Regions from separate parts of the Pseudoalteromonas sp. SR45-1 genome, predicted to be linked through region 3. Evidence: predicted binding sites of a transcription regulator. Region 3 holds the regulator's gene; each other region holds the start of a gene.
The links. The regulator sigma-54, encoded in region 3, starts transcription at its own class of promoters, with help from an activator protein. The targets are predictions, from matches to a motif close to GTTGGCACGNNNNTNGNNT.
Positions count from the first base shown of each region.

Region 1 (10,354 bases), on a different contig from region 3:
TCATATCTTTGTTTTGTTGATACATTGAATAAACTTGCTTAAGTACACGGGCTTGTTGCATGTGTGGTTCAGAAACGACTTGAGGCATAACACGCGAAATCGATTTTTCTATATCTATAGCGGGATAGTGCCCGCTGTCGGCTAAATCACGCGATAATACAATGTGGCCATCTAAAATAGCTCGCGCTGCATCAGCAATAGGGTCTTGCATATCATCGCCTTCACTCAACACAGTAAAAAAGGCGGTAATTGAACCTTGCCCTTCACCGCCATTACCAGCACGTTCCACCAGCGCAGGTAATTTAGCAAACACCGAAGGCGGATAACCCTTTGTCGCAGGCGGCTCGCCTACAGCAAGTGCAATTTCACGTTGCGCCATTGCATAACGCGTTACCGAATCGAGTAACAATAATACGTTTAAACCCTGATCTCTAAAATACTCTGCAATAGTTACAGCGCTCTCACAGCCTTTTAAACGCATAAGCGGTGATGAATCAGCGGGCGCTGCGACAACAACTGAACGTTTGCGCCCCTCTACACCGAGTATTTCTTCAATAAATTCTTTTACTTCGCGACCACGCTCCCCCACTAAGCCAACAACAATTACATCGGCTTCGCTACCTCGGGTCATCATACCGAGAAGTACTGATTTACCCACACCAGAGCCTGCAAACAAGCCCATGCGCTGGCCTTGCCCTACTGTAATAACCGAGTTAATAGCACGCACACCTACATCCATAGGCTTAGTGATTGGTCTTCTTGAAAGCGGGTTTATAGTATTTTGTGCAAACTTTAAATGATGCTCAGCATTAATTTTACCAAGGCCATCTAGCGGTCGCCCTAAGCCATCAACCACGCGCCCTAGTAAACTCATCCCTACAGGTAAACCTAAGTTATTAACTTGAGGAATTACACGCGCACCAGGAAGTACACCAGAGATATGATCATTAGGCATTAAGTACAAAGTTTGATCGTTAAAACCGACTATTTCGGCGTCTACAAAGCCGTTCATAGTTTCTATTTTACATTGGCTACCAACGGGAGCACGTAAACCTCTAGCCTCAAGGGTAAGGCCAACAACACGCGTTAAAATACCTGCCACAGCAGGCGCTGGGGTTTTAATATGTTGTTGATATTGAGATAAGCGTTCGCTTAAAGGTGCACGTTGAGTTGACATAACACGCCAATAAAATAGTTAGATACCACTATTATGCAAAAAACTATCCAACGTTTCTTTGACACGTGTTTTAAGGGTCATATCGAGTGATGATTGCGCTGTTTTAACTTCACAGCCACCGCGCTCAAGAGTGGGCTCTGCCATTAATTGCCAGTTATTATCAATAATGGTTTGTTCACCGTAACTCTCTTTTATGAGCTCTAAATCTTCGGGGTTTAAATGAATTCGTACTTTTTCTTGCTCGGCATTAAGAGAATCTATACTTTGCTTTAACGTATGTAAAATCACATCAGGCGATGTTTTTACTTCTTGATAAATAACAGCTTCCGCTAACATACTAGCAAGTTGTACTAATTGCTTTTCAGCTTGTTCATCTACTTTATCTAGCGGTGCAGTAAGTCCCTCTAAAATAGTTTTTAAACTTGTTAACTGCTCTTCAATTAATGGTTTTACGTCATCAAGGCCTTTTGTTTTACCTTGCTCTAAGCCTTCTTTGTAGCCTGCCTCTTTGCCTTCGCCAACGCCTTTTTCAAAACCGTCTATGTAGCCTTGCTCATGACCTTGCTTGAGGCCTTCTTCGTAGGCGTCTTGCCTAATGCGTTCAAGCTCAACCATAGTAAGCGCAGGCAATTCTGGTTCTTGTGGCTCATCAATTGGCATTTCTTCAGCTAATTCTTTTTTATACAGATCACTAAGCGGTGTGCCGTAAGCCGTAGAGCGATTGCCAAAGCTGCTCTCATCTGGTGCTACATCTGGAATAGCCCAGTTTTTTAATAATTCATCTGCTTCATCAGCCCGAAGTGTGCGCCCTTTGAGTTTGCTCATGGCTTACAAGAACTCCTCGCCACCGCCGCCGCCCAGCTGAATTTCACCTGAGTCAGATAAACGACGCGCTGTTGATAAAATCTCTTTTTGCGCCGCTTCTACTTCACTTATACGAACAGGTGCCATAGCTTCTAAATCATCAGCAAGCATTTCGGCTGCACGCTTAGACATATTGCCCAGTATTTTATCTTTAAGGGCATCGTCGGTGCCTTTAATTGCTTTCATTAATACGTCTTGTTGTACTTCTCGAAGGATTGCTTGAATACCACGGTCTTCAACATCCATTAAGTTTTCAAACACAAACATTAAGTCTTGAATTTGCTGCGACATCTCTTCGTCATGCTCACGAATAGAGTCCATTAACTGCCCTTCTACATTGGTATCTAGGTAGTTCATTATATCTGCAGCTGCTTTTAAGCCACCCATTTTAGCGGCTTGTGCACCTGCTTGGCCGGCAAATTGTTTTTCCATAATTTCGTTTAGCTCTTGCAGTGCTGCTGGCTGAACTTCTTCAAGGTTTGCAATACGCATTGTTAAATCTAAACGCACTTTTTCAGGGAACTGAGCAATAATCTCAGCTGACTGTTCTGGCTCTAAATACGATAATACAATGGTTTGAATTTGCGGATGCTCATTACGAATAATATTTGCTACCTGCTTAGAGTCCATCCATTTTAATGAATCCAAGCCTTTAGCACCTGAGCCCATAACAATTTGGTCAATAAGGCTAGCGGCTTTGTCTTCACCAAGTGCTGCTGTAAGCGCTTTTTTAATAAAGTCTTCTGACTGAAAACCAATGGTACTAAAGCTTTGAATTTGTTCTATAAACAAGTTGTGTACAGCGCTAATTTTAGCTTGCGATAAATCCTGTAGCCCAGCCATCGCCATACCCACTTTTTGTACCTGTTTAGGTTCTAAGTGTTTAAGGATTTGCGCGGCATCTTCTTCTGATAAACTCAAAAGTAATATAGCAGCTTTATCTACCCCATCTAGCTTATCAACATCAAAGGCTGGCGGGAGTTGTTTTTGTTCTTGATCAGTCATCTTCTGTTAACCACGCTTTCACTACTTGTGATGATAGTTCTGGTTCGTTAGCTACAAGGGCACGAATTGCTTTGAGTAAATCTTCGTCGCCATGTAAATCCGGTAACTGCAGTGTACCATCACTTGAGAAACCAACCGAAGCAGAATCAAAGTCTTTATTTAGCATATCAAGTGTATTGTCGCCAATATCTACGCCTGAACTTAATGCATCTTCGTCGTATTCTTCTAGTGTATCGTCTGGGTAAATTAAGCGCTTAAGCATTGGTTTTACTACTGCCATTATCAATACAATGATAACTAAGGCTCCTAGTACAAGGCGGGCTATTTTCATAAACCAGTCTTGTTCCCACAGTGGCACTTCTATTGCTAAATTTGTTGCTTCACGTACAAACGGCACTGTTACTACTTCAAGTGCATCACCACGTTGCATATCAAAACCTACACCACCTTGTAATAAGCGACGAATATTTGACAATGCCTCTACCGAGCGCGGGGCCATAGTTGTTTCGCCGTTTTCTCCCACTTTAGGGACATAGTCAACAGCAACTGACACACTTATTCTGCGTATTACACCACTTTGCTGGCGCTTGTGAGAAATAGTTGTATCGAGTTCATAATTACGTGTTGCTTCTTTGTGGCTACGTGTTGGTGACGTAGCTGTGCCTGCGCCGCCTTGTCCTGCAACTTCAGGGATGTTTGAGTTTAGCGGTGGTTGATTTGTAAGCGCACCAGGAATACCAACAGCTAAACCACCAATGTTATTTTCTTCAAATGTGGTTTCGCTTCTAACCGCTGGTAGGTCTGGGTTATAACGCTTTTGAGTTTCCTCAACTGAGCTAAAGTCCATGCTCAAATCAACTTGAGCTGTATAGTTTGCAAGCCCAACAACCGGTATTAAAATACTGTCTATTTTTTCAAGATACTCTTGTTCGCGCTTACGTTCTAAATCGTATTCTTTACGAGAGCGTGCTGCTAATGAGCTTTGCGAACCTGAATTTAATAATCGACCATTTTGGTCAGTAACCGTAACACGTGCAGGCTCTAAGCCTTGTACTGCTGAAGCAATCATATCAACAACAGAGTCTACTTCTTCACGGTCAAGTGAGCGGCCACGTTTAAGTGTTAATACAACAGTAGCGGATGGTTTTTTCTCTCTGCGGGCAAATACGTTTTCTTTAGGGATGGCTAACAATACTTTGGCGCGAGTAATGTTATTTAGCTCTTCAATGGTGCGTGCTAATTGCTGTTCACGACCATGTTTTAAGCGTTCACGCTCCAAGCGTTGGCTTACACCAAAGCCCATATCTTGCATAATTATGTCAGAGCCAGATGCAGGGCCTTGCTCTAACCCTTCGCGGGTCATTAGCAATTTAATGTTTTGGTATTCGCTTTCATCAACCGATACAACATTGCCATCTAGTTGGTATTCAATTTTTTGCGCATCTAAAAAGTCTAATGTTTGAATAAGCTCTTCTGTTTGCATTTTGCCTAACGGGCGCATATCTGGCTGACGAGCCCAAATAATAATAAAAATCGCGATAGCTAAACAAATAGCCAATGCTATAACCAATGTTACTTGGCGCAATACATCAACACCATTTAAAGCACTTAAGTAGCCTGACTTTTGTTCTTGTTGATCATCACCACCACTTTGGTCAATACCGCCACCAGCAAGTGCTAGGTCTGTAGATTGGTTAGATTGCGCCACAATAATTCTCCACTACCTAATTAAACAGGCATGTTCATGATTTCTTTATAAGCTTCAACAAGTTTATTACGAACCTGTACTGTAGCCTCAAAAGCAACTGACGATTTTTGAGAAGCAATCATCGCCTCAGCAAGAGATACACTTCGATCCCCCATCTCAACTGCTGTTACTTTTTGCGCGGCATCTTGTTGTAACCCGTGCACTGAATTTATTGCATCACTTAGCATGTCGCCAAATTGTGCTGTAGAAGTAGACTGCACCTGAGTTGGCAGTTTATTAGTTTGATTATTACGACCGGCTTCTAAAGCCATTGATTGCATTTCTTGAAATACAGCACTGTTTTGAATTTTCATAATTTATCTCTGACACGCAGTGAACTCTTACAAGTAATAAAGCACAAAGCATGCCAAATAATTAATCATTAAAATACAATAAGTTAACTTTAATTTGTGTGAGTCAGAGTTTTGACAACCCTAAGCTCGCAGCGCAAACTTAGGGTTTATAGGAGGTTATGCAGGAAGTGAAATACCTAAATCGCGCATTTGCGCTAGTTTATAACGTAAAGTTCGTGGGCTTATGCCCAACGTTTCGGCAACGTCTTTACGCTTGCCTTGGCAACGCGCAAGGGTTTCTAAAATAATACGATGCTCTTTGTCTTTAAGCTCATCTTTATAGCTACCGGTATCTGCCGCTAGCAAACCTTGATTAGGCTCATCCTCAGCATGCAATTTTTCATCATAATATGCAGAGCTTAACGTGCTTTTATCAACACCTTTATCTGCATGAGCTAATTCTGTTGGCGATACGGTTTGCGCCGGTGCCAATGAAGGCTCCATAACAAAGTTATTAGATACTAAGTTTTCGATAAAAATAGCATGCTCGTTTATTGTATCGCCACTTCGCAGTATAAGTGCACGCTGTATAACGTTATCAAGTTCGCGCACATTACCAGGCCACGCGTGAGCCAGTAACTTTTGCTCGGCAGCTTTATCTAAATACGCCATAGGCTCCTTGCTTTTACTTATATGGCGCTCAATTAAATGCTTAGCCAATACAATAATATCGCCAGGGCGTTGGCACAATGGTCGCCACATTAGTGGAAAAACATTAAGCCTGTAATATAAATCTTCTCTAAACTGATTTTCAGACACGGCTTCTTTTAAATCACGATTACTGGTTGCCAAAATACGTACATCGAGCTGAATTGTTTTACGCCCCCCTAAACGCTCTACTTCACGTTCTTGCAGTACGCGTAAAAGTTTAGCTTGTAGTCCTAAGTCCATTTCAGTAATTTCATCAAGTAAAATAGTACCGCCTTGTGCTTGCTCAAACTTACCCGGACATGCTTGAATCGCCCCCGTAAAAGCCCCTTTTTCGTAACCAAATAACGTGGCTTCGAGCATATTTTCAGGAATAGCCGCGCAGTTAATCGCTACAAATGGCTCATTACATCGGCTCGACTTATCATGAATATAACGCGCAAGTACTTCCTTACCCGAACCACTTGGGCCAAGTACCATTACACTTGCATCAGAGCGTGCTACTTTACTTGCAAGCTCCAATAATTGAATACTAGTTGGATCAGCAACAACGGGGCCGTCGGTTTCTTTTGCTTTTTCAGGCAAATAACGGCTCACCATATTTAACAGCACTTCAGGTGCAAATGGTTTTGCCATGTAGTCAATTGCACCTAGGCGCATGGCCTCTACCGCATCGTCAATTGTGGCATACGCCGTCATCATCAATACAGGTAAATCAGGGTGGTTTAATTTAATACTGCGTAGTAAATCAAGTCCACTCATTGCGCCCATTTGCACGTCGCTTACAACAAGCGAAAATTGATCTTTTTTAAGCAGTAACATTGCTTGCTCAGCACTGCTCGCTGCAACACATTCAATACCCGACATTTCAAGGGTATCTATTAAGGCTTCACGAAGCCCTGCGTCATCTTCGACAACTAAAATAGTGTTACTCATAATGACCCCTCTAATTTAGATGTTGCCTTAATAGGCAGTAACAAGCTAAAGCAGGCACCACCATGCGTATTATTAGTCACATCAACACGGCCTTGGTGCGCACTAGCCACCGAACTCACTACAGCAAGCCCTAAACCTGTGCCCTGACTTTTTGTAGTAAAAAATGGTTCAAAAATTTTATCGCTTTGGCTTAAATCAACACCTGGGCCATTGTCGCTCACACTAATACGAACCATATCTAAATCTTTTAAATCTCTTTGTGCGCTAATTTTTACTTTTGCGCCGCCGCCAATAACTTGAATACTATTGTGCACTAGATTTTGAATAGCACTGGCCAATGCCGTTTTATTACCAACTATTTGTATATCGGGTTCAGGTAAGCTTACATCCAGTTCACTTTCATTAAGTGCGACCATCGCATCAGCACCTGCTTTAACTTCGGTTAAAAGCTGCTGCATTGAAACTTGCTCAACAACTTGCTGATCGCCACTTTTAGCAAATAACAGCATGTCGTTTACTTGAGTTTCTAAATCTTTTAAACGCGACATTAACTTTGTTTGAAAGTTATCGCGAGATGCTTCGGGTAAGCGCTTAGACCCTAAATTAGCTGCGTAAAGCATAGCGGCTGAAAGCGGCGTACGTACTTGATGCGCTAATGATGCAACCATTTTACCCAGCGCGCTTAATCGCTGCATATGTGCAACACGTTTTTGTAAGCGGCGAGTTTCGGTTAAATCCGTCATTAAAATAAGTTGCCCAGGCTCTGGTGCTAAAGCAGTAATATCAAGCTTTATTAAACGCCCATCTTTTAAAGACACTTCATGGCCATCATCTTGATGTGGCCTAAAAGAGCGCTGAATAACATTAAACCAGCGTTCGCCTTCAAGTGGCTCGCCAAGCATATCAATCGCTATTTGATTCGCTTTTGCAATCAACCCTTTGCCATCAAGTACAACCACGCCTGCAGGCATGGTATCAACCAAATGCGAAAGCCAACTTGCTTGCTTGCGCAGATCGCTTAATTCACCAATGTACTCCTCTTGAAGTAAACATGGGTTATACTGATTTGCAGAAAAAAACTGTGGTTTTAGCACGCTAGCAAGGGCCATAATCAAATCTCGAATTGATGTAGATACATGTCTAAATGCACGATTTATACCAAAATTTATTTACATACTTATCATTAAGTTACATCAATAATTTGAGCGACATAAAAATGACGCACACAAAAAGGAATAATAATGAGTGAGCAAATAAAGTGCCGTTGCCCGTGGCTCGACACCACTAAACCCGACTACGTTATTTACCATGATGAAGAATGGGGTGTGCCTCTTTATGATGATACAAAGCTGTTTGAATTTATCACTCTTGAATCAGCGCAAGCCGGCTTAAGCTGGTACACAATTTTAAAAAAGCGTAGCGGTTACAAAAAAGCATTTGCTAATTTTGATGTAGATAAAGTGGCACAATTCACACAAGATGACGTTGAGAGACTAATGTTTGATGAAGGGATTGTGCGCAACCGATTAAAAATTGCGGCAACTGTTAACAACGCAAAGTGCTTTATAGAAATACAAAAAGAATTTGGAAGTTTTAGTAACTACCAATGGCAGTTTGTCGATAATAAACCGATTATAAGTAATTTAAATAACGCTGAGGACTACCCAGCAATTACAGAGGCATCAACTGCATTTGCTAAAGATTTAAAAAAACGGGGTTTTAAGTTTTTAGGCCCTACAACGGTATATGCGCATATGCAGGCCTGCGGTATGGTTAACGATCACAGTAATGATTGTTTTAGAAAAGAAGAAATTATTAAGACCTTTAGTGAGTAAGTGATTAGTTCACAAAGAGGTTAAGAGACGCTGCGCTTTAGAGAAGTAAAGCGTAAGTTGACTATGGTTTCTCATTTAGCTTCGTTTTTCTCTTTGTGAAATAACGTTTTATTTAAATGATTAAAAGCTACGCTTTTCACGCGAGCAAGCTCAGCGTCTACCGCCAAGGTTTAAGTTTGGGTTATCTTGTAGACGCCAAGCTTGCTTGCGTGACGGGCAAAGCCCCTAAAGTGATTGACCACAAATGAATAATAAATAACGAAAAGCATTTCACCATTTTCGTACTTCTAATCTCGTGAAAGATTATACTTTTTCATTTTCTCAACGAGTGTTGTTCTGCGAACCCCTAATATCTCTGCAGCGCGAGCTACAACGTAATCATAGCGCTCTAACGCTTGGGTAATTAAGCTTATTTCAAGTTCGGCTAAATAATCTTTAAGTTCAATACCATCATCAGGTAATAGCCCACTACCCGTTTGGCTAAACTCAGCGTCAGGCTCACTTTCGTAATCACTAAAGCCTGTACTAAATATGTCGTTAAAGGCGTCTTTTTCCATTAACTCTTCAGGGTATTCTGGCTCGTAGGCTTCAACTTCAATGTAACGATATTTGTTAGGTAAATCAGGAATATCGACCACTTTGTCAGGGAACATAATAACCATACGCTCCACCAAATTAGCAAGCTCACGAATATTACCAGGCCAAGCATGTTCTTTTAAGCTCTCAACTGCGCGCTCTGTAAACTTAGCGGTAGAACCAGTCTGGTCGTTAACACGGCGCATTAACTCTTTTAAAAGCAGCGGAATATCATCAGCTCGTTCACTCAGCGATGGGTTTTCGATAGGGAATACATTTAAACGGTAATATAAATCTTCCCTAAAACTACCCTCTTCAATCATTGTTTCAAGATTACGATGCGTGGCCGCAATAACGCGTACATCAGCTTGGATTGCCTTTGTACCACCAACACGTTCGTAGCTGCGTTCTTGCAATACTCGCAGCAACTTAACTTGCATTTGCAGTGGCATATCGCCTATTTCATCTAAAAATAGCGTTCCACCTTGAGCTAGTTCAAACCGCCCTTTACGAGCCGATATAGCACCAGTAAACGCGCCTTTTTCGTGGCCAAATAGTTCACTTTCGAGCAGCTCAGCCGGAATAGCACCACAGTTAACAGGTACAAACGGTCCATTAATACGCTTTGAAAGCAAGTGTACATTACGGGCAACCACTTCTTTACCTGTGCCTGATTCGCCTAAAATTAAAACATTAGCGTCGGTTTTTGCCACTTGTTCAATTAAAAAGCGAACATCTTTTACGGCCTCTGTTTCACCAACAAGTCCATCAAAAATTTTATGTGGTTTACTATGCTTATGCTCATTAGGCAGCATGCGCTGATACTGTTGGCAATCGTGAAGTAACTGAGTTGTCACTTCGTGATTAAATGGCTCGCAAATAAGCCCCACCACATTAGCGATACTTAATAGTGGTTTTAGCGTTTCGCCAATTAATAAAAACGGTAATGTTGGATAGCGTTTAATTAAGCTTTCGTGGTCAAGTGATTGCAACGCTCCTAAAATAATCATGCATTCTTGCTGCTGATATTTTTTGCATTCTTGTTCAAAGCAGTCTTCGCTTAATAGTTGAGCAGCCTCACCAATAAAGCCAAGTGAAGCATTTAATCCTATTGCGCGGTTGTTATTATTATCTAAAATCAAGATCATATTTAGCGAGCCGTACTTTCACTAATTTGTATAATTAGTTAAATTGTAAGCCAGTTCAGCATGGA
Region 1 is NZ_JACJDR010000017.1:28,622-38,975, reverse strand. Features, by position in the region: gene fliI (flagellar protein export ATPase FliI) at 1-1,177, opposite strand, end outside; gene fliH (flagellar assembly protein FliH) at 1,196-2,002, opposite strand; gene fliG (flagellar motor switch protein FliG) at 2,006-3,046, opposite strand; gene fliF (flagellar basal-body MS-ring/collar protein FliF) at 3,039-4,754, opposite strand; gene fliE (flagellar hook-basal body complex protein FliE) at 4,775-5,107, opposite strand; gene H5089_RS16170 (sigma-54 dependent transcriptional regulator) at 5,264-6,730, opposite strand; gene H5089_RS16165 (PAS domain-containing sensor histidine kinase) at 6,727-7,839, opposite strand; gene H5089_RS16160 (DNA-3-methyladenine glycosylase I) at 7,972-8,565, shown strand; gene H5089_RS16155 (sigma-54-dependent Fis family transcriptional regulator) at 8,853-10,289, opposite strand.
Region 1: a site for sigma-54 is predicted at 5,147-5,165, ahead of fliE (flagellar hook-basal body complex protein FliE). Genes of this name have one in related genera too.

Region 2 (10,354 bases), on a different contig from region 3:
AATGCGTTAAATAATTTTTTATGTTGGCTTGGTTTTATACCTATGCCGGTATCACTAACGGTTATAACTAGCTGTACTTTATTGGCGGCGGTAAACTCTGTTTCTATGTTTAAAGTAACGCTGCCTTGGCTTGTAAATTTAATCGCGTTGCTACATAAATTAAGTAATATTTGCTCAATTCGCATAGGATCACCAATAAACCAGGTATCAACAGGTAGCTTTGAATTAACTTGCCATTTAATACCTTTGTTAACTGCGCTTTGCTCAAACATGTTGTTTATACGTGTTATTAAAGCACCTAAGTCGAATGCAATAGATTCAATAACTAACTTTTGGGATTCTATTTTTGATATATCAAGAATGTCATTAATTAAGTTTAATAAGCTTTTAGATGCTGAGTTTATTTTATCTAAATAGCCAATGAGTGTATTTGCATTGTCTTTTTCTCTAGCAAGTGAAGAAAAACCAATAACGGCGTTTAATGGTGTTCGTATTTCGTGGCTCATATTCGCTAAAAATTGGCTTTTAGCCTGATTAGCTAAATCGGACTGCTTCTTTGCTTGTGCGAGTGAGTGAGTACGCTCTGCAACTTGACGTGTAAGTGCGATTTGTTGCTGATTAAACAGCAGTAAAACCATTAAAATTAAAGAACATACGGCAACTTGAAGTATGAGTAATAATAAAGTTAGTTGACTATTATGTTGTGTTAAAAAGCTTTCTTTAAGGGCTAGTTTTACAATCCATTTTTGCCCTGCAAAGTCCACATCAAACGACATTAAGCGGCTGCCTTTAGCTTGCTGAACATTTTGAGAGTAATTACTATAAAACGGCGGAGTGTTTGTATCTTCGTATATACCAATCGAAAACATATCAGACTGTTCTTTAGAAATTGCCTGCTCAATAATACTACGCACTAAAAATACACCAGTGGCATAGCCTTTAATTGTTTTTTCATCACTATGCTGGGAGTACACAGGGGCAAATAATAAATAGGCTGGTTTAGGTTGTTTGGTTTGCACTAACTGAATTATTTTAGTTCCTACTGGCATGTACTTTATAGCGGGGTTAAGCAGAGAGCTTTTTCGATCAGGGTTTGAAAATACATTAAAGCCAATAGCTTTTTGATTACCATTAAAAGGAGCTATGTATTTTACTATCACAAGGGGATCGCTACTTTCAAGAGGTTCGCCAACTACATCAATATCTAAATGATAAATGTTTGATATTTCTTGGGCAAAGACGTCGCGTTGATCTTGAGGTATTTTTGCGTTCCACGATAAGGCGTTAATAAATGCGTGCTGAGTTAGTAACTGGCTAGCATAAGAATAAAAATCTTGCTGGCTTAGCATGGGAGATGACTGTACCTGACTTGCTAGGCTCTGCACTGCAATAATACTACGATTTGTATATCTATAAAGGCTGTTTTCTATAACATGGACTTCACGTTCAGCAATTTTAATAGTGTTTATACGATTTTCTTGATCGTATAACTGCGTTGTTACCGCGACTGATAAAAATAAAATAGAGCATACTGCAATTGTCGGAAACGCCGATATATTATGTTGATTAGACTTTTGTGGTAATAAAGAAAGTAAAAGCGGAGTCGCAATTAATACTCCTAATGTATCACCAAGCCACCAGTAAGTAACATTCTTCCAATGATTATCAACACTGTAAACCGAGTTGAATTGGCTTAAGGCAAATACGCCAAAGTTAGCCGAAATTAAGCTGACCAATATTGCTATGACAAGGATAAAGTAAATTATATTTTTGCGCTTTTTAAAGCGCAGCGGGTGCCCAAGCCAATACTTTAAAAGAGCTGCGCCGACCATTGCCTGTATAACAACACCAAAGGCGATATACATAGCCTCGTTAAATGAGTTACCGACCAGGACTAGCTCATGAGCTGAACTATCAAAAATATTTAAATTAAATGCAATTGCAGCTACAAATAAAGGCGGGATAAAGCGCCACCACCAAATATAACAACCGACCAAAGCTATACCAGCAGGTAACCAAATTGGAATTATTTGCGAATTAAAAGCAAGTTTAGTGAGTGCTATACCTACTAAAAAATATGCTAAAGCAAACATGATGTAAAAAATAATAGAATGATTTTTAGAGTTAAAATTTTTCACATAAGGTCCAAGCAATTATTATTATCGTTTTGAAATATCAGTATAGCTAACAGTAAGTTATTTGGGTTATTTTTATAATGGTAACTGTTTTTTGCTAAATGATTGTTTAAGCACAACTGTTGATTCTATATTTGCGATACAACTTAAGCCACCTAGTTGATGTTTTACAAATGTTTCGTAGCTCTCAAGATCATGTGCAATTATTTTTAATAAATAATCATAGCTCCCTGATATTACACAACACTCTAATACATGTGGTAATTTTTCTACATGTTGCTCAAATTGCTCTGCAGCACTTACCGAGTTTTGGCTTAATCGCACAAACGCATATACCAACACATTAAGGTTAAGTGCTTTAGGGTTTATGGCGGCGTGGTAGCCGGTAATAATGTTTTCTTGCTCTAACTTTTTTATACGTCTTAGGCAAGGTGTATCCGATAGGTTAATACTACTGGCCAAGTCTGAAACCGACATACGAGCTTGGCTTTGCAGTGCAACGAGTAATTGCTGATCTTTTTTATCTAACATAGTTGTCGGCTTTTATTAATTATTTTTATATTTGTAGTGATTATTGCTAAGTATTGCAGTTTTTACTAATTTTTTTGGCGTTTTACCCTCATTGAACTCTGTTAGCATTTAACTATAAAAATAATAGAGCACAACAATGAACACACATACCGCTATTTTCGATCACTGGATACGAACAGAGTTTGTCACTTTAAATAGTGAATTAGAGCAGCTTTATTGGCAGCAAACCGATAAAGCAAATGTAGAAGGGGTAGGCGAGGCCTTAAAGCAACAGTTAGAAAAAGAAGGCAACGTATTAATTAGCAATTTATTAGCCGAGGGAAACACAGATCAAGGCTTTGATAGCGCTTTTGACTTACTCGGTAACGTAGGATTATTTATGGCAGCGTGTAGGCGCCATGAAATTACTGAGCCAAGCAGAGAAACCACTTCACCGCTAATAGAAGCCTCAGCGCTTGCTATGCATATAGGCGCATCTATTGGCGTAACCCCTCGTTTTGCTACCGCCCACTTAACTACTCATAACAAAGCACTTAACGGTATTTATAAACGATTTACCAATTTACCTGATGAAAAGCTGTTTCTTGATTATAACACTCAAGGCATTTTGGCCTACAAACGGGCAAGTGATGCATTATTAAAAATATTGCCGTTAGGTATTTCACATCCCTTGTGTGGTGAGTTATTAAAAGTAGCTAAACAAGCGCTTATAGATGTAATTGAGTCAAACAATGCACTTTATTCTGAGCTCGATACAGATCGCTTTTTTAACTGCGTTCGCCCTTATTATAAACCGTACCGTGTAGGTAAAGAGGTTTACAGAGGGGCAAATGCTGGTGACTTTGCAGGTATTAACGTGATTGATATGCTGTTAGGGCTGTGTAGTGCAAACGAGCCTAGTTACTCGCAAATGCTGGTGGATAAGTTTTTATATATGATGCCAGAGGATCAACAAATCCTGCGAGAAGCCATGCGTATGCAAAGCTTTATGGATGACTTTTTACAAGCAGAGCAATATAAAAATACAGATTGGTTTAAAAGCCACGCAACGTTATTTATCCAAGTGTGTAAATTACATGGCGACACCGCAGTCGGTCATCATAATCAACTGGTTGAAAAGTTTATTGCTCAGCCTTCAAAAAATATGCAACAGCAGCATATGAGCAAGGTAACAGCAAGTGGTCCGCCGCTTAATGTGTTACTTGATTCGCTCGAAAAATTAAGAGATAGGCGAGCCAGTGCCAAACGCGACGATATAAAAACACGTTTTGACGATCTAAATACACTTAAAGAATGGGTTAAATAGCATGCTTAAAAATGATTTTTGTATGGCTGATGGCTGTTATTTACTAAACCACTCGGTAGGGCGTCCTCTTAAAAATACGCAGCAATATTTATCACAGCACTACTTTTTACCGTGGGAGAGCTCAAATAAAGAACCTTGGCAACAATGGCTGCCCGCAGTTGAGCAATTTACTACCGCGCTTGGTAAGTTATTTAATGCGCCTAGTTCGCAGTTTTGTCCTCAGGTTAATTTATCAAGTGGCTTAACAAAATTGCTTATGTCGCATCCACGGCTACAGCAAAAAAATTGTAAAGTGCTTATGGCGCAAAGTGATTTTCCGAGTATGGGTTTTGCAATGCAAAAAGCGTTGCCAAAGTGCGCGCAAATCATATTTATACCTGAGCACGAAAACCTAACTGATATTAGTGTTTGGCAGCGTTATATAACCGCCGACATCGATTTAGTTTTTATAAGTCATGTATATTCAAATACAGGTGTACAGGCGCCTGTGTACGATATTGTAGCTATAAGTAAATTTACCAATAGTTTATCAATAGTTGATGTTGCTCAGTCAGCGGGTGTTATACCGCTTGATTTAAGCGTGCTCGATGCGGACTTTATGATTGGCTCGAGCGTTAAATGGTTATGTGGTGGCCCAGGTGCAGCTTATTTATGGGTTAACAAAAATCAAATAGAGTATTGTGAGCCTAAAGATGTGGGTTGGTTTTCGCATCAAAATCCATTTGAGTTCGATATTAACCACTTTGAATATAACGCCAGTGCGCTCAAGTTTTGGGGTGGCACCCCTTCTGTAGCGCCTTATATTATTGCCGCAAATAGTATTACCTACTTTGCAGAGCTAACAGCTCACAAGGTAAGGGTGCATAACTTAGCGATGCTTACGCTTATTCATGAGCAACTAAGCGAATATGTTGTATCACCTATGAGTGGTGATAAATGCAGCGGGACTGTTATTTTGTTTTTTAACAAGCAGCAAGACCATGTACTTACAGAGCTTAATAAAGCGAAAGTCAGTGTAGATGCTCGCAAATTTGGAATACGAGTATCGCCACATATTTATAATACTCAAGAAGACGTTGCGCAATTTATTTCTATAGTAAAACGAGCGCTTAAGGGTTTTGGCTAAGCTGCTGCTTTCTTTGCTTTAATGACTCTATTTTTTGCTGCGTTTGACTAATTGATGCGTCGTAGGCTTGTTTTAATGAATTTGTTTTAGTTGCGATAGCATCAGCAATAGACGAAGCGCCTAAACGATTGGCCTTATCTTGGGTCATATAATCTATTTGTTGTTTTTTAGCTGCGTATTCTTTTTGGCTTTGTTCAATAGATAGCTCAAGGCGCTTTATTTCACGCTCTATTTGCTGAACCTCTAAGTAGTCATCAACAGAGGTATCGGTAATACCTTTACCGGGCGTAGAGCTTTTATATGCTTCAATTACATTTATATCTTTTAGAGTAATAACTTGTGCATCTTTAGCGCAAGGCGTTTGGCTAAAAGTAGGAACGCCCTTAATTACACACTTATACACTGTTGTACTTTGTGCCAAGGTAAAAAATGGTGCTGCCGCGCAAAATGATAGCAATATGAACCGGATCATAGCTAAACCTAAAAGTGGCTAAAGTTGTGTTAATAATGCCCTAAGTTATTACTAGGCACAATTTGTTTAGTTTTTATAAATTTTAGGCACAAAAAACCACAATCAAGTGGTTTAAATTACGTATGGTCCAGAGGGAGGGATAGACTTGCTTACATCCATGTAATCAATCGCTACGCGACGCTTGCAGCGGCCTAAAATATTCCAGACATTTTGTCGAACCATGTCGAGGGTTCTCACCCTCCCAATTTAGTATCGGTGTTAAATTTTAGGCACAAAAAAACCACAATTAAGTGGTTTAAATTAAGTATGGTGGAGAGGGAGGGATTCGAACCCTCGATAGAGCTACAAACTCTATACTCCCTTAGCAGGGGAGCTCCTTCGGCCACTCGGACACCTCTCCAACGCATAACCGGTTGTATTGATGGAATAAAAAAAGCCACCAATTAAAATATGGTGGAGAGATAGGGATTTGAACCCTAGATGGGCTATAAACCCATGCCGGTTTTCAAGACCGGTGCATTCGACCACTCTGCCATCTCTCCGTGACGCAGAATAATACTTAGGTGATACCGCTGTGTAAATAGCAAAATGACTGTTTGCCTAAAAAATATACGTAAATGAGGTTTTTTTTGTAAATAAGGGGAAATTAAGGCAATTTTTAATAAAATAAATAGGTTGCAGCAAACAATGGGAGCTAAATAAGTGACTTCATTTAGTGGTTGAGTGTTCGCTGCACCGAAAAATAATCATGGTTGGGTGATTATTTATATTGAGCTGCACCGCTAAGTGCTAGTCTTTTACCAATCGTGTTAAGTTTAGCTAACATTCTTGCTTTACGGTTAGTTGGTTTAACGGCTACTTGCGCTACTGCTGTTTGATTTAATGTATTAATTGGTTTCATTATTTTGCTCCGGTCGTATCTGTTGAAATCGCGTGCATTTTGCACGTTGTTTGATTAAAAATACAACGATAAAAATTGAGCCTGAGGGATTAGTTAAACTAATCTGAATTGATTTTATTAATATGCGATTCAGTAAGTTGCATTACTGTTTTTGCATAGCTATTTATATGACGGTTGGTTTTAACCCCTTTGATGTTGGGGTTTTTGGTTTTTTAATTTATTTTTATGCATTTTATACAATGTTTTTTGATTATTTATTCAGATTAAAAAAATTTAATTAAACGTTTGTTATCTCACTCTAAAATACATTGCTGGAAACAAAAGCTTGTCACTACTTATAATTATTAAACCAAGTATCAAAAAACAGAGCCAAAAATCATTGGCATGGCTTAAAAATATCTGTAAAAAACGCAGCTTTTCTTATTGTATATTTACTACAACGGGAAGCTTTGACGATGACTGCGCTCAAATAAGGTTGTTACTGAGTAAATTTCCCAAAGTAGTTGCACTAGGTGGCGATGGTACATTGAACTTGGCGGTTAATGCACTAATAGGGAGCAGCTGTTCGTTAGCATTATTACCTTGCGGTACAGGTAACGATTTCTCCAGAGGGTTTAATTGCAAAGAAGATGATTGGCGAAAGGCATTATTTAATACACCGACAGCAATTGATATAGGAAAAATTAATAGCCGCTATTTTATTAATATTGCAGGGGTAGGATTTGATGCTCATGTGATTAAAACTATTAACGATAAAGCTAATTTTTCATCTTTTGATTACAGTTGGACGAGCATTAAAGAGCTATTTTATTATCAAGCTCAGCAGTTACAAGGTACGTTTAATAACGATGCTCGGCAGTATCAAAATTTAATTACTGTATTTGCTAATCATAAGTACTTTGGTGGCGGGCTAAAAATAGCGCCAAAAGCAGATTTAACTGATGGCCAGCTTGAGTGTTATCAAATGCGATCGGGTGGGCTTTTTTATAATGTAATAAGCTTTATTAAGTTATTTTTTAAGCGTCATGAGTATATAAAAAACCTTACCTATAGTCGCTTAAATACAGCTTCCATAAAAACTGAAGGGTTATTGATTGAAGCAGATGGTGAGCTGATAGGTAAAACTCCTGCAGTTGTTAGTGTGTATGGACAGGTCTTACTTTTTCATATGCCAATAAAAAAGCGCCTTCAGTAAAGTAGGCGCTTTTGCGTTAGTTGCGTTAATAACGCGTCTAACTGGGGACGGAGCCACTTTTAGCTATTGCTCTATTAGCTAAAAAGGCGTTAATTCGTTTTGTTGGGGTAAGCACAATGGCGTTACCTAATAGCACTAAGCTAAACCCTGCAAAGGTATTTGCGTGCCATTCAAAGCCTTCAAAAAAGCTACTCAGTGTTACTGCCACTAATGGGAATAAAACAATAACGTAGCTGGCTTTTTCAGGGCCTATATTTTTTAGTAGTGCAAAGTAACAACCAAAAGCGATTACTGTGCCAAATATTGATAAATAAAGTAATGATAACCAGTAGCTAGTTGGGGCGTTTAAACTAAATTGCACATCGTTCATTAATACATATAAAGCTAAGCCTATAGCACTATATAACATGCCCCATGCATTGCCCTGCAATACGCCAATTTGCTTACGAGAATTACGAACGCTTATCATGTTGCCCAATGAAGCCACAAAGGTGCCACCAAGGGCAAGTAGTAACCCGACCAATGCACCGTTACTTAAGTCGAACTGCTGTAACTGTGGCCAAAACAGACACGTAATACCTAATACAGCGAGTGCGGCACCGGTATAAATTCGTTTTGAGATAGGTTTACCAAAAAATAGTCGAGTGTTAACTATGTTCATAACCAGCAATAGTGAAAAGGCGATAGAGGTCATAGCGGAGGTTAAGTAATTTTGTGCCCAGTAAAGCATTAAGTAATTTAAGGCAAAATTACAAATAGCCAACAAAGCAAAAAAGCCATGATCGATTAATGAAAAGCGCATATCCGGTTTTTTGTACGCTACATATAACCACATTAAAAGTGCTGCAATAGCAAAGCGATAAAATAACGATAGCTCTACCGCAATATCACCTAGCTGAAATTCGATGGCTAACCAAGTAGAACCCCAAATTAAAACGGTTGTAATGTATAGCGCTGCACTTTTCATGGTTACTCTCCAAAGCCCGATTGAATGGCTATTTTAAGACCTGTCTGTATACTTACCATATACAGAAAAGTAAAAATGTAACCTATACAGATTTGGATGCGTGATGATAAGACAAAAAAATAGCCAGGGGCATGAGTTTCTATATCAGCAAGTTATTCAGTTGATCAGAGATATGAGCGCCCAGCAGGTTTTACTTCCTGGCGAAAAACTTCCATCACTGCGTAAAATGGCAGATAACTTAAACATTAGTATTCCGACAGTGAAGCAAGCTTATCAAACACTTGAAGATCAGGGGTTAGTAGAGGCACGTGAAAAATCAGGGTATTTTTTAAAAGTCGTTAGCATGGCGCATAATTTACCTAAGCGAGTTAAATTAAGTCGCGAACCTGTTGTGGTAAATAAACAAGCCTTAATAGAGCAGGTATACAGTGCGATTCATCAAGCTAATGTAGTTCCTTTTGGTATCGCTAATCCAATTGCTGCTGCACCCACCGATAAAGCACTCGCCAGAAACATGCGCCGTGTAATGACAATTGCGGGCAGTAAAGCTATTAACTATGGACCAACAGATGGGTTTGTACCGCTGAAAAAGCAATTGGTGCATCGCTATTTAGATTTTGGTATTGGCATAAATATGGACGAGCTTGTGATCACCAATGGTGCGCAAGAAGCCATGGCTATTGCACTTAAGTGTGTGACAAAGCCAGGCGATGTAGTTGCCATTGAGACGCCTTGTTATCACGGGATTATAGAGCTAATAGAGAGCTTAGGCCTCAAAGCGCTCGAAATACCATTGTGCCCAGATAATGGCATTTGGTTGAGCGATTTAGAACGTGCTTTAAACGAGCATGATATAAAAGCGTGTTTATTCTCGACTGCAATTAGTAACCCTGTGGGCAGCTTTATGCCTGATACGAACAGACAGCAGCTGGTGGAGCTACTTGAAAGTCATGACGTAGTGCTTATTGAAGATGACGTATATGGCGATTTATATTTTACGGCAAAACGAGGCACACCTGCTTTAGCGTACTCTAAAAAAGGATTAGTGATTAGTTGCTCATCTTTTTCTAAAACGGCAGCGCCGAGCTATCGTGTAGGTTGGTTAGTTGCGGGTAAATTTGCAACGCAAGCAAGGCGATATAAAAGAGCACTAAGTTGCTCTGCTTCGTTAATAAACCAATGGACGTTATCTGAGTTTATTGCCAGTGGTGAGTACGACCGAAATTTAAAAGTACTTAGGCAACGCCTGCGCGATAACAAAGAGCGTATGCGATGGTGCTTACAACAAGCTATGCCAAAAAACACACGTATAAGCGATCCAAAAGGAGGCTGCGTTATGTGGCTAGATTTAGGAGGCGAGTACGATAGCCAAACATTGTTTTTACTTGCGCTTGAGGTTGGTATTAGTATTACCCCTGGGCTTGTTTTTTCGGCCTCTAATAAATATAAAAGCTGCGTAAGATTAAGTTATGGTGTGCAATGGAACGCGCAAATTGAGCAAGCAATAGTTACATTGGGTAAGCTTACTTTATTAGCTAAAAAGTAATACCAATCTGCTTATATATGGGGTCTATTTAACGTTAAGAAAATTACGCTAGAACTAGGCAAAAGTTTTTGTATCTAGTTGTTCTAAATAAAAAAATTTTAACGACGTTATAGTGCAATTTAATTCGTTAAATTGCTCAAAGATTTATGCAGGTTGGTATAAGTTTGCGAAACAC
Region 2 is NZ_JACJDR010000018.1:18,064-28,417, forward strand. Features, by position in the region: gene H5089_RS16700 (ATP-binding protein) at 1-2,138, opposite strand, end outside; gene H5089_RS16705 (Lrp/AsnC family transcriptional regulator) at 2,211-2,666, opposite strand; gene H5089_RS16710 (monodechloroaminopyrrolnitrin synthase PrnB family protein) at 2,803-3,972, shown strand; gene H5089_RS16715 (aminotransferase class V-fold PLP-dependent enzyme) at 3,974-5,098, shown strand; gene H5089_RS16720 (RNA-binding protein) at 5,082-5,570, opposite strand; tRNA gene H5089_RS16725 (tRNA-Ser) at 5,878-5,970, opposite strand; tRNA gene H5089_RS16730 (tRNA-Ser) at 6,022-6,112, opposite strand; gene H5089_RS16735 (hypothetical protein) at 6,331-6,471, opposite strand; gene H5089_RS16740 (diacylglycerol kinase family protein) at 6,797-7,666, shown strand; gene H5089_RS16745 (DMT family transporter) at 7,704-8,633, opposite strand; gene H5089_RS16750 (PLP-dependent aminotransferase family protein) at 8,737-10,179, shown strand.
Region 2: a site for sigma-54 is predicted at 6,509-6,527, ahead of H5089_RS16740 (diacylglycerol kinase family protein). Genes of this name have one in related genera too.

Region 3 (10,354 bases):
AGCGCAAGGCTTTAGAGTGGGGATTATTGCCCAACCTGCATGGGACTCTAAAGATGCATTTATGGAGCTCGGCAGACCGAATTTATTTTTTGGTGTAACAGCCGGCAACATGGATTCGATGATCAACCGCTATACAGCGGAAAAACGCATGCGCCACGATGATGCTTACACGCCTAATAACGTTGGCGGTAAGCGCCCAGATCGCGCCGTGATGATTTACTCGCAAAAATGCCGTGAAGCATACAAAGGTATCCCAATTGTTATTGGCGGTATTGAAGCCAGCCTTCGCCGTATTGCTCATTACGACTATTGGCAGGAAAAAGTACGTCGTAGTATTTTGTTTGATGCAAAAGCCGATATTTTAATTTACGGTAACGCAGAGCGCCCGCTAGTTGAAGTTGCACACCGTATTGCGGCGGGTGAAACGATGGATACGATTCAGGATATTCGCGGCACGGCTGTTATTCGAAAAGAGCCTCTACCTGGTTGGCGTGGCAGTGATTCTACCGCTATTGATAAAATTGGTAAAATAGACCCTATTCCAAACCCATATGGCGCGGATGATGTTGGCTGTAGTAAATCTGAATTTAAACAAGCGGGTATTGATTTAAAAGCAGAAGCGGCAAAACCAATCATGGTTCAGCCTGCACGTCCTAAGCCGTGGGAAAAAACCTATGTTAAGTTACCTGCTTATGAGCAAGTAAGTGTTAACAAACCTTTATACGCCCATGCCTCGAGAATTTTACATCAAGAAACAAACCCTGGTTGTGCAAGAGCGCTTTACCAACGACATGGCGATCGCTCTATTTGGGTAAACCCGCCAGCATATCCATTAGAAACACATGAAATGGATGCTGTATTTGGTTTGCCGTATCAGCGTATTCCTCACCCAAGTTATGGTGATGCTAAAATCCCTGCTTACGATATGATTAAAACGTCTGTTAATATTATGCGTGGCTGTTTTGGTGGTTGTTCGTTTTGCTCAATTACAGAACATGAAGGGCGCATTATTCAAAGTCGTTCACAAGAATCTATTATTGAAGAAATTGAACAAATTAGAGATAAAGTTCCCGGCTTTACTGGTGTTATTTCTGATTTAGGTGGCCCAACGGCGAATATGTATAAGCTGCGCTGTACGAGCAAAAAGGCCGAGAGTACCTGTAGACGCTTATCATGTGTGTATCCAGATATTTGTAAACACATGGATACAGATCATACGCCAACAATAGATTTGTATAAAAAAGCACGTGAAGTTAAGGGTATTAAAAAGGTATTGATTGCTTCAGGTGTACGTTACGATTTAGCTGTACGCGACCCGCGTTACGTTAAAGAATTAGTAACGCACCATGTAGGCGGTTACTTAAAAATAGCGCCAGAGCATACAGAGGATGGTCCATTATCAAAAATGATGAAACCAGGTATGGGAGCGTACGATCAATTTAAAGAACTATTTGATAAGTACTCTAAAGAAGCCGGTAAAAAGCAGTATTTAATTCCTTACTTTATATCTGCTCACCCAGGTACAAAAGATGAAGACATGGTAAACATGGCTTTATGGCTTAAATCAAACGACTTTAAGCTTGATCAGGTACAAAATTTTTACCCATCACCTATGGCTAATGCGACGACTATTTACCATACAGAGATGAACTCTTTACGTAATATAAAAAACAACTCAGAAGTTGTTCCAGTACCTAAAGGCGCACGCCAACGTAGATTACATAAAGCTATTTTACGCTACCACGATGCAGCTGGTTGGCCAATGATACGTGAAGCTTTACGTAAAATGGGTAAAGCTAATTTAATTGGTAAAGGGCCTAACTGTTTAGTGCCAGAAGAAGGGCGCGATGAAAAATCAGGTAAAGGTGGTAAAAAAGGTGGGCGTCCGGCACTAACGCGACATACTGGTTTTAGCCAATTTAAAAAGGCAAACACTAAGCCAAAAGTGGGCGGTAATCGTCAAAGCACACGTTAGTAATTTTATTCGCTAATAGATAAGGCTAATTGCGGTACGCGTTTTTTAGCTTTTGTATACGTAAATTAAGTCAGCTTTGCTCTTTATTATCTATATTATTGTAGGTGATAAAGAGTGAGGTTTTAGAGCCCCCTCTCTTTAGATATCCTGTGCTAAGTTTAGCTTTTTTTTAAAGCATTGATGATAACCACAAACGCAATTTAAGTGACCATAACGGCTGAATGCCGGTGAGTCCTTGCGTCATTTTATTATCTTTTAAGATTATATAAGATGGCGTGACTTGTCCCTGCCAATCGGAAAATATCTCCCCGTGTTGATCGTTAACAGTACTGAAGCTGTAGCCTTGCTCATTTAAATAATCATGCAGCTCTTGATCAGAGCCTGATTTTATCGCGATGCTCACAACAGGGTATTTATTCTCGTTTTCGAGTTCGTTTATGGCAGGGGAGGTAATACTACAAATAGGACACCAAGTTCCCCAAAAATACACAAGCGTGGGTTTATCTTGGCTCATTGCTGCTAAATTAATGTTTTGCCCTTTATAGTCGATTAATTGTAATTGAGGATTTGCTGGCATGACAGGTTGCCGCCACCAATTGACGGCGGTATAAATGACGAAAAATATAGAGCTATATACCAGTACACTTTTTAATATGGATACGCTTTTTTGTTTTAGCGTTTTTTTAGGTATGTCATTTTTATGTTTGGTATCCGTTGCCATAGCTACTGATTTACCCTAACTATTTTTGCTGTAGTTTTTTACTTTTAAAGCGTTTAATTTATATCAGCAACCATGTAGCAGTACCTAAAAAGGCGAATATACCAACAATATCAGTCACTGTGGTTAGCACCACACTCCCTGCAAGAGCAGGGTCTATATTCATTCTTTTAAGAATTATTGGAATACTTGCACCAGCAACACCTGCCACAACTAAGTTCATAAACATAGCGAAGGCGAGTACGCCACCAAGCATAAAGTCCCACTGCCATAGCGCAATAACACCCGCAATTAATAGTGACCACAAAATACCGTTTAGCGCGCCAATGGCCAGTTCTTTCATCATCAAGAAACGTTGGTTTGTTTGGTTTATATGACCTACTGCAATACCACGGATAACAAGCGTTAATGATTGGCTACCAGCAACACCACCCATAGAAGGGACAATACCGTTAAGCACAGCCAAAATAGGGAGAACATCTAAAGTGCCTTCAAAAAAGCTAGCTACAAAAGCAGCTGCAAGTGCGGTTAGTAAGTTAACTCCTAGCCAAACTGAGCGTTTTTTAGAGCTTTTTAGTACTGGCGCGAATGTATCCTCTTCATCATCAAGACCGGCTAGGCTTAATAAGCTATGCTCGGCATCTTCTCGGATTACATCAACGATGTCATCGATAGTAACACGACCGAGGAGTTGGTCGTTATCGTCCACCACTGGGGCCGATATCCAATTATGACGCTCAAATAATTGCGCTACTTCACTTTCATCCATTGAGATTGGGATAGACTCACAATCTTCATCCATTAAATCGCGGACAATTTTTTCTGGCGGATTAGTTAATAATGTACTCAGCGATAAAGCGCCTATAAAGCAGTTATGTTTATCAACAACATATAAATCATCTGTACCCTCTGGTAACTCACCACGCAGTCTAATATAACGAAGTACAACATCGAGTGTTACATCAGGGCGAATGGTCACCGTATCGGTGTTCATTAGCGCACCTGCTGAACGCTCTTGATATGACAGTGCTTGCGTGGCACGTTCACGGTCTTGAATGTCCATCGCGCTAACAACGTCTTTATAGACGGTATCTGGCAGGCTACGTAATACTTCACCTAAGTCATCGTGGCCCATGTCTTCAGTTGCGGCGGCAATGTGCTTAGGTTCCATTTGGGCAATAATGCCTAAACGAACATCTTCAGATAATTCTTCAAGAACATCACCCTGCACATCAGGATCGACCAATTGCCAAAGCAGTCGGCGAATTTTATGCGGTGATGATTCTAATAATAATGCGGTATCACAAGGAGCCGTTTTTGCGAGCATGCGCCTAACTTGAACAAATTGACCACTATTGAGTGACTTCGTCACCTGCTTTAGTTGCTGTAGTGGATAATCTTGTTCAAAAGCTTCTGGCATTGGCGTCCTTTATAAATTGTTATATTACTTTATGGGGGGAGGTGAGTTAACTGGCGTTACTAACCTATTTATTTTATATATCTGTTTTAATTGAAGCACTAGTAATGCGAATATTGTTTTTATAAAACAGATTATTCTTGTTCATTAAAGCGTTGTGCTATTAATTCTCCAACAGCGTGTAAAGCTTGCTCAGAATCAGGGCCTTTACAAACAACTTTAACTTCTTTTCCTTGGCTACTTTCAAGTAACATTAATGCAAGTACGCTATCGCCTGCTGCTTCTTTGTCATCTTGGAATAATGTGATTGTCGCATCAAATTGTACTGCTAATTGCGCAAGCACAGTAGCTGCTCTGGCGTGTAAGCCTAATTTGTTTTTTATTAAAAAGGTATCTTCACAATGCATAACTTACTCTACCTAAGCTGAACAGGTGATTATTCAGCTATATTATTTTTCTTGCTCGCGATGGCGAATTTTTACATTGGGATGTGTCATTGCAAAACTTTCACCGATAGTTTGCGCTAAATACACAGAGCGATGTTGCCCGCCTGTACACCCAATAGCAATGGTTAAATAACTGCGGTTATTTCTTTCTAAATGCGGTAACCACGTTTGTACAAATGTTTGAATTTGCCATGTGAATTTTTGCACTATGCTGTGATTAGCTAAATAGTCTTTAACCGGTTGATCTAACCCATTTAAAGGCTTCAACTCTGGTTCCCAGTGTGGATTTGGTAAAAAGCGTGCATCAAATACGTAGTCTGCTTCTTTTGGTATACCGTGTTTAAAGCCAAATGATTCAAATGTGACAATCAGTTGCTTATCTTTTTTACCTAAAATCTTTTCACGAATAGATTCAGCGAGTTGATGAACACTTAAATCAGTCGTATCTATCATAAAGTCGGCGCGAGTGGTTAATACATCAAGTAATTCTTTTTCTTTTTTGATGGCTAAATCAAGAGGCAACGAGTCTATTGATAGTGGGTGTAATCTGCGTGTTTCAGAAAAGCGTTTGATCAATGTCTGATCGTCACTATCTAAATAAAATAACGTAGGGTTTGCAAAGCCTGGTAAGTATTCAAGAATATCGTTAAATTCATCTTGTTCTTTAGGTATGTTGCGCACATCTATGCTAACAGCAATTTTATCGTAGCTATCAGACACACTGCGAACTAATGAAGGTAGTAGGTTTACTGGAATATTATCTACGCAATAATAACCTAAATCTTCTACAACGCGCAAAGCAACCGACTTTCCAGAACCAGAACGGCCGCTTATGATAATTAACTCCATTTAACACCCTTTATAAAACTATGATTGATCGACAATAACTTGGTAAAGCTCAGTATCAGATTTTGCACTGCGTAACTGTTTACAAAAATCTTTGTTGTTTAGTTTATCAGCAATGGTTGCTAGAGTCTTTAAGTGCTGCTGGTTATCGCCATCTGGTACGATGAGTGCGACAAAAATATCAACAGGGCGATTATCGATTGCATCAAAGTTTATTGGAGTTTCGCTAACGAGCACTAAAGCCAAAGGCTCTTCTGCACCGCTCATTCTTCCATGAGGAATAGCAATGCCACGTCCTATACCTGTACTACCTAATTTCTCTCTGCTCATTAAAGCATTAAGAATATCTTGTTGCGGTAAATACGGAAGTTTGTCGTGAGCAAGTTCGCTAATGAACTCTAAAATTCTTTTTTTGCTATTAAAAAGGACCGCAGCTTTGCTGCAGTCCTGGCATATAAGTGAACTTAATTTCATCATATTAGTGTCGAGCAAGCTTCTCTTTGTGTTTGATTACTTGGCGATCGAGCTTGTCGATCAACGAGTCAATAGCGGCATACATATCTTGATGTTCTGTAGAGGCAAATAGCTCAGCACCGCTTACGTGTATTGTGGCTTCTGCTTTTTGATTTAATTTTTCTACATCGAGAATGACATGAACATTATTAATATGATCAGAGTGTCTTTCAAGCTTCGCAAATTTAGTATTAATATAGTCTCTTAGTGAATCGGTTAATTCTACGTGACGACCAGTTAAGTTTAGTTGCATAAGCATTACCCTCTTAGTTTAGCGTCTTAAATCAGACTTTTACGCTGATTTGACGGTGGAATAGCAAGAGATTCGCGGTATTTTGCGATTGTACGTCTCGCTACTTTAATTCCTTGCTCAGCCAATATATCCGCTATTTTGCTATCACTCAATGGTTTTGCTGAGTTTTCTGCTGCGATTAATTTTCGGATAAGCGCACGTATTGCTGTAGATGAACATTCACCACCGTTTTCAGTACTTACATGGCTTGAGAAAAAATATTTAAGCTCAAATATACCACGGGGTGTATGCATGTACTTTTGAGTAGTTACGCGAGAAATTGTCGATTCGTGCATTTCTACCATTTCAGCAACATCATTTAAAACCATTGGTTTCATGGCTTCAGGGCCATGTTCAAAAAAGCCTTGTTGTTGCTTAACAATACAATTAGTAACTTTTAATAGCGTGTCGTTTCTACTTTCTAAGCTTTTAATAAACCATTTAGCTTCTTGTAAATGTGAGCGAATAAACTGGCTGTCGCCACTTGATTTTACAGTGCGAGACATTGCTGCGTATTGGCTATTAACACGAATTTTAGGCATGCTATCTGGGTTTAATTCGACAACCCAGCGGCCTTTAATTTTTTTAACTGACACATCAGGAATAACATACTCAGATTCTTCCCTTACAATAGTATCTGCAGGTTTTGGGTTGAGAGTATGTATTAGTGTCATTACTTCTTTAAGCTCTTCTTCTTTGAGCTTAGTTTTTTTCATTAATGTACGATAGTCGCGAGCTGCTAATAGATCAATATGCTCGGTTAAAATCATTTTCGTTTCATTAATATAAGGTGTTTCTTTATCAAATTGATTAAGCTGAATACACAAACACTCTTGTAAACTACGTGCAGCAATACCAACAGGATCAAACAGTTGGATGCGTTTTAATACCGCTTCAATTTCATCAAGTTCGACTTCGTTATCATCTTCGTTTTCTTGATTAAAGCTTTCTAAAATCTCTTCGCAGCTTAGTGTTAAAATACCTGAATCATCGACAGCTTCTACAATAGCAATAGCAATAGCTTCGTCTGTAGGGCTAAATGGCGTTAGTTGTAATTGCCACATTAAATACTCATGGAGCGTTTCAGTAGAGGCGCCTTGGTATATTGATTCGTCTTCAGGCATTGGACCTGATGAGGCTGCAGGAGCGGCACTCATGTACTCATCCCAACTGACATCCATAGCCATGTCGTCACTTAGCGTGTCTTTTGCAAGTGCTTCACCAGTATCTTGTTCGTATTCGCTCGGAGCATCATCAGCAGATGCGCTAACAGTTATGTCATCGGTATCAGCTTTTTGCTCGTTTTTACCAGCAGCGTCTTCGGAATAGTCTGCCTCTTCAACCTCTAATAGTGGATTACTGTCGAGAGCTTCTTGTATTTCTTGCTGGAGATCCAATGTACTGAGTTGCAACAAACGAATAGCTTGTTGCAACTGTGGAGTCATTGTAAGTTGCTGGCCCATGCGCAGCTGTAGTGATTGCCTCATGTATCTCTAACAATCCTTTTATGTTGTTATAATTAATACTAGCAGATGCTTAAAGACATGGCGTAAATGTTACAGCCTAAATTGCTCGCCTAAGTAAACATCGCGTACTGTTTTATCATTTAATACGTGTTCTGGAGTACCTGATGCAATCAGCTCCCCATGAGAAACAATGTAGGCTTTTTCACAAACATCAAGGGTCTCTCTTACGTTATGGTCGGTAATTAATACACCAATCCCACGATTTTTAAGATGTTCTATTATTTTCTTTATATCTAATACCGAAATAGGGTCAACACCGGCAAACGGTTCATCCAGTAATATAAATTTAGGATCTGCTGCCAGCGCTCGTGCTATTTCTACACGACGACGTTCTCCCCCCGATAATGCCATACCTTGGCTATCACGAATGTGTTGTATGCTAAATTCATCTAATAAGTTATTGAGCGTGTCTTCTCTGGCTTGTTTATTTAGTTCTTTGCGCGTTTCTAAAATGGCCATTAAGTTTTGATAAACAGTCAGCTTTCTAAAAATCGATGACTCTTGTGGTAAGTAGCCTATGCCTAATCTAGCACGACTATGCATAGGTAAAAGAGTAATATCGTTATCATCAATAGATATTTTACCTTTGTCGCTAGGAACAAGCCCTACAATCATATAAAAAGTCGTTGTTTTACCAGCACCGTTAGGGCCAAGTAAGCCAACTATACTGCCAGCTTGTACTTCAAGGCCGACGTTTTTTACAACTTCACGACCTTTATAGCTTTTTGCCAATAGTTCTGCTTTTAATGTGCTCATGGTTGACCTTTATCGCCTTTTTTACTTTTTTTAGTTTCGATCGGTACTAAAATTGTGTGAACGCGGTCAGTTGAGTTTTCATCTTTTTCGGCACTGATGAGCTGCTGCTCTATGTCGTAGGTAATGCTTTTAGCATTTATTTTTTGTCCGGCTTGCGATACTTGTGCATTACCAACAAGCGTTAAAAAACGCTTAGATACATCATAACGTACTTCGTCAGCACTGGCGCTCATAGTCGTGCCGTCTGATTGCTTTTCTTCAAAGTGCGCAGGGCTGCCTGTGGCAATTAATAATTGTTTATTATCACCAAGTTCATCACGTTTGTGTACTTCGAGGCGATCGGCTGTAATGCGGCGATTACCGTGAATAATCTCAACGTTTTTCTCAAAAATACCCACATTAGCTTTCAATTGACCTTCTTGCTTGTCGGCACTTATTGAAATTTGATTGGCAGCAGGTTGCGTGTTTTGCTCTGCAGCACTACTATTAAACGCTAGTATAAGTGTAGGAATGATAAGTGATTTTAATATTTTATTGGTCATAATATATGGTTCGCGTATGGTTAATTAGTTTTATCACTTCGGTTTTCAAGTCGGCTTCTAGGCCTTTACCGGTGATTTTTAAATTGGGTCCAGTGATAATGACGGGTTGCTCCGAACGCATTGTTAATAACTTTATATCAACCTGAATATTATCAGCATTGATTTTGTCTATCATGGCGTTATCGGTTAAATTTTTGGCAACCACATTACCTTCTAAAATTAATTGTTTATCTTCATATAATGTTGCTTCGTCTGCATTTATTTGCCACGTTTGTTGCTCGTTATATAAAGTAAAAATGGGTTTTTCAAAAAACGTGAAACCTAATTGCTGGTATAGCTCCATTTTAGCCGCAGTGACTTTGTGGCTAATTTTACCTTGCTCATCATAGGCTGTCTGTTTGAGCTCAATAGCTATGTAATCAGGCTTAGCAACAACTTCAGGCTCAGCCTGAGGCACAATATTTGTTTGTGTAAAATAAGGGTACCAAAGCCAAACCATACAGCTAATGAATAAAACGCTTAATATTATGCGCGCTGCATTCATGAACTAGTACCTTGTGTAGTCAATGCTTTACCATTTTCAAGCATGAGCAAATCGGTGAGTTCTCTCACAGCGCCAAAACCACCAGGCATTTGCGTTACATAATGTGACAAACGCTTAATAAGAGGGTGGGCATCATTTACTGCAACGGCAAAGCCTACTAACTCCATAACAGGCATGTCAGGACCGTCATCACCAATATAAGCAATTTGTTCATCGCTAAGGTTGAGTTTATCTTTTAATTCTTGATAGGCAATGAGCTTATTTTCTTGGCCTTGATAAATATGCTGTACGGTTAAGCTGCTCATACGTTGTTGTACTATCTGTGAATGACGACCAGTAATAACAGCTACTTCAAAGCCACTGTTTATAAGTGCTTTAATGCCAAAACCATCTTTTGTATTAAATGCTTTTAGCTCTTCACCTTGATTGCCAAGGTAAATACGGCCATCAGAAAATACACCATCAATATCGCATATAAGTAGTTTTACTTTTTTAGCGCGTGCTTTTGCATCATCGCTCAGCGGTTGATAGAGTTCTTCAAATTGCATTTATAACACTCCTGCTTTTAATAGGTCTTGCATATTTAATGCGCCAATAGGTTGGTTTTTCTCATTGACGACGATTAGGCCATTTATACGTTTACGTTCCATAATATTGAGCGCTTCAGCGGCTAAAATATCTTGCGTAGCTGTAGTGCATGACTTAGTCATAACAACATCTATTTGTGTTGTATGAATATCAATTCTTTGTTCTAAAATGCGACGTAAGTCACCATCGGT
Region 3 is NZ_JACJDR010000002.1:61,052-71,405, forward strand. Features, by position in the region: gene H5089_RS02670 (YgiQ family radical SAM protein) at 1-1,975, shown strand, start outside; gene H5089_RS02675 (protein disulfide oxidoreductase) at 2,145-2,552, opposite strand; gene mgtE (magnesium transporter) at 2,755-4,113, opposite strand; gene H5089_RS02685 (HPr family phosphocarrier protein) at 4,245-4,517, opposite strand; gene rapZ (RNase adapter RapZ) at 4,560-5,405, opposite strand; gene ptsN (PTS IIA-like nitrogen regulatory protein PtsN) at 5,424-5,876, opposite strand; gene hpf (ribosome hibernation promoting factor) at 5,881-6,168, opposite strand; gene H5089_RS02705 (RNA polymerase factor sigma-54) at 6,195-7,694, opposite strand; gene lptB (LPS export ABC transporter ATP-binding protein) at 7,764-8,489, opposite strand; gene lptA (lipopolysaccharide transport periplasmic protein LptA) at 8,486-9,031, opposite strand; gene lptC (LPS export ABC transporter periplasmic protein LptC) at 9,021-9,575, opposite strand; gene kdsC (3-deoxy-manno-octulosonate-8-phosphatase KdsC) at 9,572-10,123, opposite strand; gene H5089_RS02730 (KpsF/GutQ family sugar-phosphate isomerase) at 10,124-10,354, opposite strand, start outside.